3 regions of the Ensifer sp. VA4 genome follow, and region 1 is predicted to be linked to each of the others. Evidence: predicted binding sites of a transcription regulator. Region 1 holds the regulator's gene; each other region holds the start of a gene.
What was found. Region 1 encodes LexA, which represses DNA repair genes until DNA is damaged. Its sites were predicted from a motif close to TGTTCNNNNTGTGTTCNG; they were not measured.

Region 1 (3,274 bases):
TTCTATCTGATCCTTCCCGCAATTCTCTTCCTGCGGCGATTGGTGGCCTTGATCCTGATCTTTACGGCGGTCGTGTTGCGCCTGAGCCTGTTTATAACCGGCTGGGAAATCCATCCAACCGCGTACTGGACAATCATCGGTCACTTCGACCAGTTCGTTGCCGGGATATATGTCTGGTATCTCTTCCGAGGTGAACGCGTGCGGCCCTTGGCAGTCCTTGCGGTCGCCATGGCGTTCGTCACCTTCTACCACTGGTTCAACATCAGCGGCGGTTTCTATGGGCCTCAAGCATCGCCCGTATGGATCTATCTTCCCGCCGCCGAGGCCGCGTTCTACGCCGTGATGATCGCCGCCTACGACGGATCGAAATTGAGTTTGCCTAAACGGCTATCGGCCTCGATTTCCTTCGTAGGCACGGTCTCCTATTCGATCTACCTGCTTCACTTTTGGTACTATGGCCCCGCTGCAAAAATGGTGACGCAGTATCTTGGTCTTCTGCCCTTTGGGCTTTCGCTTCTGTGTTCCCTGCTGGCTTTTGTGCTGTTCCTGCCGATCGCAGCACTCAGCTACCGATGCATCGAACAGCCGTTCTTGAAGCTCCGTACGAGATACGCGAGGCGTGGCCCTCATTTTAGGCCGGAGAACTCTTATACGGGTGCCCTGCGCTGAGATTCCCGGTCAGCCCCCACTTGTGGGCCAGAAAGCCCTCGACCTCCGGTCAGACTGTGATTGCTGGGCGTTGGTGAAGATGGCCTCGGCACTAAAGCAGGCGAGCCATGCAACCGCTGTAGTGGTCCGAGATTCCCGAGAACTGGCGAGGACGTAAACCCGACGGTACTGCTGCTCGTCGAGAAGAAGGATGCCCGTCGAGCATCATAGCCCAATCGCTGGCCGGGCTATAAACGCCCACGATGCGCCAAGAAGCCAGTGAAGGCGACGGATTGCCTGCGGTTTTCCGCGCCATAGACCCGAAGCCGTCATATACGACGCCATCCGAGAGTGACAGGCGGCGCTCCAACTCGACTGGGAGCCAAACCTCCCAGGCCGTTTGCCGGACCCTATACAAGATACGCAGACGCCGCCGATGTCCCGGAGAAGATATTGGGCAGCGAAAGGAGCTGCCGTTCCAGATCTTGTCCGGATGTCAGTGGTAGCGGCGGATCAGTCCGACGAGCTTGCCCTGGATCTTCACCCGATCGGGTCCGAAAATCCGTGTCTCGTAGGCGGGATTGGCGGCTTCGAGCGCAATCGACGCGCCCTTGCGCCGGAAGCGCTTCAGCGTCGCTTCCTCATCGTCCACGAGCGCCACGACAATATCGCCGGGATTGGCCGTGTTGCCATTGCGGATGATCACCGTGTCGCCGTCGAAGATGCCGGCTTCGATCATCGAGTCGCCCTTGACTTCGAGGGCGTAGTGTTCGCCGTTGCCGAGCATGTCGAGCGGAACGGTGATGTCATGCGTGTTGTTCTGGATGGCCGAGATCGGCACACCTGCAGCGATGCGGCCCATGACCGGCACGGACACCGAAGCGTTTTCAGCCGCTGGCGCCGGCTTTGGCAGTGCAGCAGGGGGAGGTGCTGCCGGTTTGCCGAGGCTTCCCTCGATCACGCTCGGGGAGAAGCCGCGGCGCGGCTGCTGCTGCTGGATGGATGCGTAGGCTTCCGGGAGCTTGATGACCTCGAGCGCACGGGCCCGGTTCGGCAGACGGCGAATGAACCCGCGTTCTTCGAGCGCCGTGATCAAGCGGTGGATGCCGGATTTCGACGCCAGCTCGAGCGCATCCTTCATTTCATCGAATGATGGCGGGACGCCCGACTCCTTCATGCGTTCGTGAATGAACAGAAGCAATTCCTGTTGCTTGCGGGTCAGCATGGCACGTCGCTCCAGAAGCGTGAAACAAATCAAGAACAGACACTATCTGTTCCATATGTGTTCTGCAAGTGCCTAAAATTCCGTGAATTCAGGCAATTGACGCGTCTGCGCGTATCAATCGGTCACTTTTACGGGAGCAAAGCGGGTTTGAGTGCGCGAAATAGGGCCTGCGGCGTGGCGCATGGCGAGACCGTGAGGTTGATTCGAACGATTCGTGATCGTTTTCGTGGAGCAGGCGAGCTGATCCGGTGTTCAGGTGGAATCGCTGTAAGCGGAAGGTACTAAAGCGACGTGCGTTCATCCGAACGCTCTTCGCTTTAGGCCGGCTGCGTGCTGGAGCAGGCGTCTTCGAATTCCTTCACCGTCTCGGGGGTGTTGTCTTCGGGAAGCACGGCGTCCGCCGCATCGGTCGCAACAGCTGTGTCGCCGTCATAGACGAACGACTGGATGTAGAACGCAATCGCGCCCTTCCACACTTTGCGTCCGTCGATCTGATGGCAGGGAACGGCGGTTTCGAAATCGGTCTGCAGTTCGTCAACCGTGGCGGCGCTGAGCTTGATGTCAGGCATATTGGGCGATGCGACTATCGAAGCGAGGAGGAGGGCGGCGAGCACGGTGATCGTCCACTTTGATGCAAGGGTGGGACTACGGGGCGGTTAACGATGTGAACCGCGCTTTCGTTCCGGTGTCCAGCAAGCCTGGCGATCACTCTGACGTGTTCAACAGCTCTTTGAGTGTAAGCTGTGGCTGTTTTACGTCACGTGCCCGACGCGCAAAGGCCGCAGGGCTTTGCAGCAGCGGCGCGCTGCGGCAAGGGGGGCGGCGTCAGCGTATTTCCAAGGGGGAATGGCGGACAGGGTGGGATTCGAACCCACGGTACGGTTTCCCGTACGCTGGTTTTCAAGACCAGAGCCTTAAACCACTCGGCCACCTGTCCTTGCCTGAAGCCGGCAGCTAACGGCTTTCGGGCACGGCGTTATTGCGCGAAGCTCCGTCGCTTTGCAAGATTTAAGATGCATCGCCGAAGGATTTTCTCGGTGGCCCGGTATTAGAGCGCGGGCCCGCTCTGCCGGTAACCATCTGTAAACCATAACGCATGAAATCCGGCGTTGATCTGTGGATGAGTTCGCATTTTTGCCGTGTTGCTGTCATGTTTGATCGACTGTTCCGTTTCGGGACGCCGAGATTTCCGCTGGGGGCATGAGCGGAAGGTTTCGAGTACGGCTTATTCGATCGATGTTGTGGGACAGATGACATCCAGTAAAAATGCGGCATATCTGGTCAAGGGACTGCGCCTTGCGGCAGTCCCCATGCTGTGCGTAACGCTTGCGGCCTGCGGATCCACGTCGAGCATCAAGAAGTCCAAGTCGCGCAGCAAGGAATACTTCGCCGAATCCGTTT
Region 2 (3,274 bases), on a different contig from region 1:
TCTTCAGGTTGGCGCGCGCTTCCGCCTGGCCGGTAAACTCGTCCAGCGACTGCGGGCGCATGGTCGCGTCGAGATCCTCGCCGCGCTTTTCCGGCGTTATCAGACGTGCCGCATCAGTCATGCATTCGTTCCAATTGGTCGGTCGTCATGGCGCAGGTACCCACCTGCGTCCGGCCCCTTCCGTTCTGCCTTCTGCGCCCCGCCAAGGCAAGCGCTCATCGCGCCAGTTCCTTGAGGCCGAGGCGAATGAGCTTGGCACTGTCTCCCCCCTCACCGCCATTCTTCAGCGCGGCGGCAACCGCATTGGCCGCCTGGTCGCGCGAATACCCGAGATTGGTCAGCGCCGAAACCGCATCCGACACCGGCGCGGAGGCGACGCCTTCGCCAAGCTCCTGCTTGAGGCCGATCGACGACGCCATTTCGCCGGCAAAGGACGGTGCCTTGTTCTTGAGTTCGGTGACGATGCGTACCGCCACCTTGGGGCCGACACCCGGCGCGCGGGAGACCGAGGTCTTGTCCTGCAGCGCGATGGCATTGGCGAGTTCGCCCGGCGTCAGGGTCGAGAGCACCGCGAGCGCAACCTTCGAACCAACGCCCTGCACGCTTTGCAGCAGGCGAAACCATTCCCGCTCGAGCGCCGTCAGGAAGCCGAAGAGCTTCAACTGGTCCTCGCGCACATAGGTCTCGATGAAGAGCATCGCCCCCTCGCCAGCCGAACCGAGCTTGGACAAGGTGCGCGCCGAACAAAAGGCGACATAGCCGACGCCATGCACGTCGAGCACGACGTGATCCTCGCCGATCTCGTCGATGGTACCCTTCAATTTGCCGATCATATGGCGTCTCTCGCGGTGGGGGATGGTCGCTCAGACCATCGGAAAATATCTTCTCTACAGCGCCGCGCGCCTCAAGACGCGCTAAGGTCGATGTAGCATTTCAGATCTGCTGCAACTACGCCATCAATGCGGCGAGCCGGCTCGTCACCGATTGCCGATTGTGGGCATGACAGATGGCGATCGCCAATGCGTCCGCCGCATCGTTGCCCTTGAACTCGACCTTCGGCATCAGAACCTTGATCATCATGTGGATCTGCTGCTTCTCGCCATGGCCGACGCCGATCACGGCCTTCTTGACCGCGTTCGGCGCATATTCGGCGACCCTCAAGCCCGCGCGCGCCGGCACCAGCATCGCAATGCCGCGCGCCTGGCCAAGCTTCAGCGTCGCCGTCGCGTCCTTGTTGACGAAGGTCTGCTCGACCGCCGCTTCGTGCGGCTGGTAGCTGTGCACCACTTCGGCAAGGCCGTCGTGCAACTGGCAAAGCCGCGAAGCAAGATCCATCTCGCCATCGGAGGTGACCGTGCCGGAGGCAACGAAACGCAGCGAGTTGCCGAGCGTCTCGATGATGCCCCAGCCGGTGCGGCGGAGGCCCGGATCGATGCCGATGATGCGAATCATATTCTGCATGAAATTCACCCTATGACGCCAGCCTGGACGCTGCCAGCAAAAAGTGAACAAAACAAAAACATACGCACAGTTGAAACAGGGCTTCAGGAATTCTTGGTCGTCGCCCTTGGATTGAGGAAAATTGAGCTTACATAGCCTTTCATCAATTTCCCTCAATAAAGGCCTTTGCCATGGCGACTTTCTCCGTCCTCGATCTCTCCCCGATCACCGAAGGCGGCAGCGTCGCCCAATCGCTCGAAAATTCCCGCCGCCTGGCGCAGGCCGCCGAGGAGAACGGCTACAAACGCTTCTGGCTGGCGGAACACCACGGCATGAAGGGCATCGCCAGCGCCGCGACCTCCATCGTGATCTCGCACGTGGCCGCAGCCACGAAGACGATCCGCGTCGGCTCCGGCGGCATCATGCTGCCGAACCATTCGCCGCTGGTGATCGCCGAACAGTTCGGCACGCTCGCCGCGCTCTATCCGGGTCGCATCGATCTCGGCCTCGGCCGCGCGCCGGGAACCGACATGCGCACGGCCCAGGCGCTCCGGCGCAACATGGAGGCAAGCGGCAACAATTTCCCGAACGATGTCGTGGAACTGCAGGCCCTGCTCGGCCCCGTCGCCGAGGATCAGAAGATCATCGCCGTTCCGGGCGCCGACACCAATGTGCCGATCTGGCTGTTGGGCTCGAGCCATTTCAGCGCTCATCTTGCCGGCATGCTCGGCCTTCCCTTCGCCTTCGCTTCGCATTTCGCGCCGGACATGCTGCTCTCGGCGCTGGAGATCTATCGCGAACGCTTCACGCCGTCCGCGACGCTCGACAGACCGCATGTCATGGTCGGCGTCATGGGTGTCGCCGCCGATACGGACGAGGAGGCGAACTATCTCTTCACCTCGATGCAGCAATCCTTCGTAACGCTGCGGCGCAATGCGCGCGGACGCTTCCCGCCGCCGGTTCAATCGATGGACGGGCTCTGGAGCTATGACGAAAAGATCTTCGTGGACCATTCGATGATGTATGCGGTCGTCGGCGGGCCCGAGACGATCCGCCGGAAAATCGCGACCTTCCTCGATCAGACGAAGGCCGATGAACTGATCATCTCCCTACCGATCTTCGACATGGAGGCGCGCCTGCACTCGCTTCGCCTCTTCGGCGACGCCCAGCGCGATCTCGCGAAGGCCTGAGAAAGCGCGATCAGACCACGCCGAAAGCCGGCGCAATGTCCTCCATGCGGGTGAAAAACCGATCCGGTCCGAGCTTTCGCAGGAAGACCGGATCGGCATAACCCCAGGCCACCGCTCCCGCGGCAATGCCCGCCTTGCGGGCCGCTTCGATGTCGCGTGCTTCGTCGCCGATCGCCAGGAACCGGGTCGGGTCCAGCCCGGAATATCGGACCGCCTTCTTGAAATGCTGTTCCTTGCCGAAGAGAGCGGCACCGCACTCGAGAATGTCCACGGACGCCGCCGCTTCTCCGAGTGCAGCGCGAATCCCGTCTTCCGCGTTCGAGCTGACGATGGCGATGCCGATACCGGCGGCCCTCAACCGGCTGAGCAATTCGGCGGCGCCCGGAAACAGCCGCACGGTTGCGGCCTCGGCCGCCATGGCCCGGCGCATGAACATGGCGATCTGCGGCAGCTTCCACAGGGGCACGCCGAGATGCGCGATGATCTCGCGATTGCCCATCGTCCGCAGCGACTGGAACTCCTCGACGGAAAGCTCACGGAAGCCGTAGCGCCGTGCGGCACTGTTGCAGGCAAGCATGAAGCTCGCCGCGGTGTCCGCGAGCGTGCCGTCGAAATCGAAGATCGCAAATTCATAGGTCATCGGA
Region 3 (3,274 bases), on a different contig from region 1:
ATCAGCAGCGAGGCGATATGCGCGCCGTCGACGTCGGCGTCGGTCATGATGATGACGCGCTCGTAGCGGAGATCCTCGCCGCGATACTTGGTTCTCGTGCCGCAGCCGAGGGCCTGGACGAGATCGGCGATCTGCTGGTTGGCGCTGAGCTTTTCGCGGCCCGCACTCGCGACGTTGAGGATCTTGCCGCGCAGCGGCAGGATCGCCTGGTTGGAGCGGTTGCGCGCCTGCTTTGCCGATCCGCCTGCCGAATCCCCTTCGACGATGAAGAGTTCGGCGCCTTCTGCGGTGTTCTGCGAGCAGTCCGCCAGCTTGCCGGGTAGGCGGAGCTTACGCACCGCCGTCTTGCGGTTGACTTCCTTCTCCTTGCGCCGGCGCACGCGCTCTTCGGCGCGCTCGATCACCCAGTCGAGCAGCTTGGCGGCTTCTCCCGGATTGTCGGCCAGATAGTGATCGAAGGGGTCACGAAGCGCGTTTTCGACGATGCGCTGCGCCTCGACCGTCGCAAGCTTGTCCTTCGTCTGGCCGACGAACTCCGGTTCGCGGATGAAGACCGACAGCATGCCAGCCGCCGAGATCATCACGTCGTCGGTGGTGATGATCGCCGCCCGCTTGTTCTGCGTCAGTTCGGCATAGCTCTTCAGGCCCTTGGTCAGCGCGATGCGGAAACCCGCCTCATGCGTGCCGCCCTCGGGCGTCGGGATGGTGTTGCAGTAGGAATGCACCTGCTGGTCGCCGCCGTACCAGGTGACGGCCCATTCGAGCGAGCCGTGCCCGTTCGCTTTCTCCGACTTGCCGGCGAAGATCTCGCGGGTGACGGTGAACTCCTTGCCGAGCGTCGCGGCGAGGTAGTCCTTCAGGCCGCCCGGGAAGTGGAAGACGGCCTTGTCCGGGATTTCGGAGCCTTCTTGCAGGAGCGACGGATCGCAGGACCAGCGGATCTCGACGCCGCCGAAGAGATAGGCCTTCGAGCGCGCCATGCGGAACAGCCGCCCGGGCTCGAAATGTGCGTGCGGCCCGAAGATATCCGGGTCCGGATGGAAGCGAACGCGGGTGCCGCGGCGGTTGTGCACGTCGCCGAGTTCTTCGAGCCCGCCCTGCGGAATGCCGCGGGAGAAGCGCTGGCGATAGAGCTTGCGGTTGCGGGCGACCTCGACTTCGAGCGCATCGGACAGCGCGTTGACGACGGAAACGCCCACGCCGTGAAGACCGCCCGAGGTTTCGTAGGCCTTGCCATCGAACTTGCCGCCGGCATGCAGCACCGTCATGACGACTTCGAGCGTCGACTTGCCCGGGAATTTCGGATGGTTCTCGACCGGGATACCGCGGCCGTTATCGGTCACGGTCAGGAAGCCGTCGGCATCGAGGTTGACTTCGATGAAGTTCGCGTGGCCGGCGACCGCTTCGTCCATCGAGTTGTCGATGACTTCGGCGAAGAGGTGGTGCAGCGCCTTCTCGTCGGTGCCGCCGATATACATGCCCGGACGACGACGAACCGGCTCCAGACCCTCGAGCACCTCGATCGCCGAAGCGTCATAGTCGCTGCCATCACTGCCTTTCGGCGCAGGGCGCGGCTCTTCGCGCGCGACTGGTGCCGCTGGCACCGCCGGCTTGGCGCTCGGCTGTGCAGGCTTCGGTTGCTCGGGCATTGAGAAGAGGTCGCTGTTGTCGTCCATGGGGCCGTTCGGGTCGTTCCTGTCGTCTGGGGATGCCGGAGGCCATAGCAAGACCTCGGCTTTGCCGCCATCCCCCGGCGGTCGAATCACCTGAATTCTGCCAGACTCTCGCGGGATACGCGAACAAAAGGAGAATGCTGGCCTTGGCCGGGGGCGAAATGCCGCCTTCATGGCCATGTCATGGAGCAAGTGTTGCTTTGGCGTCCGGGCGATGGCAAGGCTTTCGGCGAACGAGGGAGCCCGTCATTGGCCGTGTCCACAATTGTTTTTCCGTTTCGTCGGCTTTTGCTGGCCGTTGCCTTGCTTTCCGCGGCTTCCGTCGCCCAGGCACAGGCTCTGAAGCCCTTCAAGGACGAACTCTTCTCCTATGGCAAGGTGCTGCAGCAGAATGATGACGGCGACGACCTGACCGTCGATTACCAGGAACTGCGCGACATCAACGAACGGGACGAGATCCCGGAGCGCCGGGTGAAACGTGCCTATGTTTCGCTTGGCGTGAAGAGCGAGCAGGTCAACGAGACGCTGGACATTGGCGGCCGTTCGCTCGATGTGACCCGCGTCGGTCCCGACCGTGGCGCTGCCTTCACGGTGATCTTCGTCCACGGCCGCGGCGGCGATCGCCGGCTCGGCACCAACGATTTTTCCTTCGGCGGCAACTTCAACCGGCTGAAGAACCTTGCCGTCGCCAATGGCGGCACCTACTACGCGCCGAGCGTCCGCTCCTTCGATACATCAGGTGCTGCGGATATTGCCGGCCTGGTGAAGCAGGCTTCCGAGCGGTCCGGCGGTCGCCCCGTGGTGCTCGCCTGCGCCTCGATGGGAAGCTTCATCTGCTGGGGCGTTTCGCGCGATGCCTCTGCCGTGGCGGCTCTCGGCGGCATGATGGTGATGGGGGGCGTGAGCGACCCCGATTTCACCAAGAGCGCTGCCTACAAGGCGAAGCTGCCGATGTTCTTCAGCCACGGCAGCCGCGACAGCGTCTATCCGGCCGAAAGCCAGAGGGCGCTCTACCGTGAGCTCAAGTCCAAGGGCTACCCGACACGCTTCGTTCTCTTCGAAACCGGCTCGCACGGCACCCCGCTGCGCATGACCGATTGGCGCGATGCGTTGAACTGGATCGGTCGCCACTGACCTTTGTCGGCGCCGCTGACATTTGTTAACCAGCCCGACAGTTTCCGGGCGAGATTGTGGGCCGTGTTTCCACTCTGGAAAGTTGAAGACGTCATCATGCCCGGCAATTATGGCTGGGGTGGAAATCATGGACGCGCGCACCGAAACACGGCACGTTCCCCTGTGTGTGGATCTCGACGGTACTTTGTTGGCCGCCGATACGCTGTGGGAAGGTGCGGCGATCATCCTCTTGCGCAATCCCCTGATGCTCATTCCCATGCTGTTCTGGCTGGCGAAGGGCAAGGCGCGGCTGAAGCATGAGGTGGCCTTGCGTTCCGGCCGCCAGGCTCAGGACTGGCCTTACCGCCAGGCCGTCATCGATCGGCTGGCGGAGGAGAGAAAATCCGGGCGCGAACTGGTGCTCGTCACCGGAGCGGCGCCATCCGTCGCCAGAGACGTTGCCGATCATGTCGGGCTCTTCTCCTCGG

Region 2: the regulator LexA is predicted to act here: its motif matches at 1,505-1,522, upstream of ruvC (crossover junction endodeoxyribonuclease RuvC).
Region 3: the regulator LexA is predicted to act here: its motif matches at 1,796-1,813, upstream of parE (DNA topoisomerase IV subunit B).

Annotation. Positions count from the first base shown of each region.
Region 1 covers NZ_JBVQPO010000006.1:313,870-317,143, reverse strand. The annotation lists gene AC0C6X_RS12900 (acyltransferase family protein) at 1-669, shown strand, start outside; gene lexA (transcriptional repressor LexA) at 1,145-1,873, opposite strand; gene AC0C6X_RS12890 (hypothetical protein) at 2,191-2,487, opposite strand; tRNA gene AC0C6X_RS12885 (tRNA-Ser) at 2,721-2,810, opposite strand; gene AC0C6X_RS12880 (septal ring lytic transglycosylase RlpA family protein) at 3,124-3,274, shown strand, end outside.
Region 2 covers NZ_JBVQPO010000008.1:147,370-150,643, forward strand. The annotation lists gene ruvB (Holliday junction branch migration DNA helicase RuvB) at 1-121, opposite strand, end outside; gene ruvA (Holliday junction branch migration protein RuvA) at 216-833, opposite strand; gene ruvC (crossover junction endodeoxyribonuclease RuvC) at 949-1,461, opposite strand; gene AC0C6X_RS15765 (LLM class flavin-dependent oxidoreductase) at 1,632-2,630, shown strand; gene AC0C6X_RS15770 (HAD hydrolase-like protein) at 2,641-3,270, opposite strand.
Region 3 covers NZ_JBVQPO010000015.1:154,706-157,979, reverse strand. The annotation lists gene parE (DNA topoisomerase IV subunit B) at 1-1,676, opposite strand, end outside; gene AC0C6X_RS25495 (alpha/beta hydrolase) at 1,929-2,807, shown strand; gene AC0C6X_RS25490 (UbiA family prenyltransferase) at 2,935-3,274, shown strand, end outside.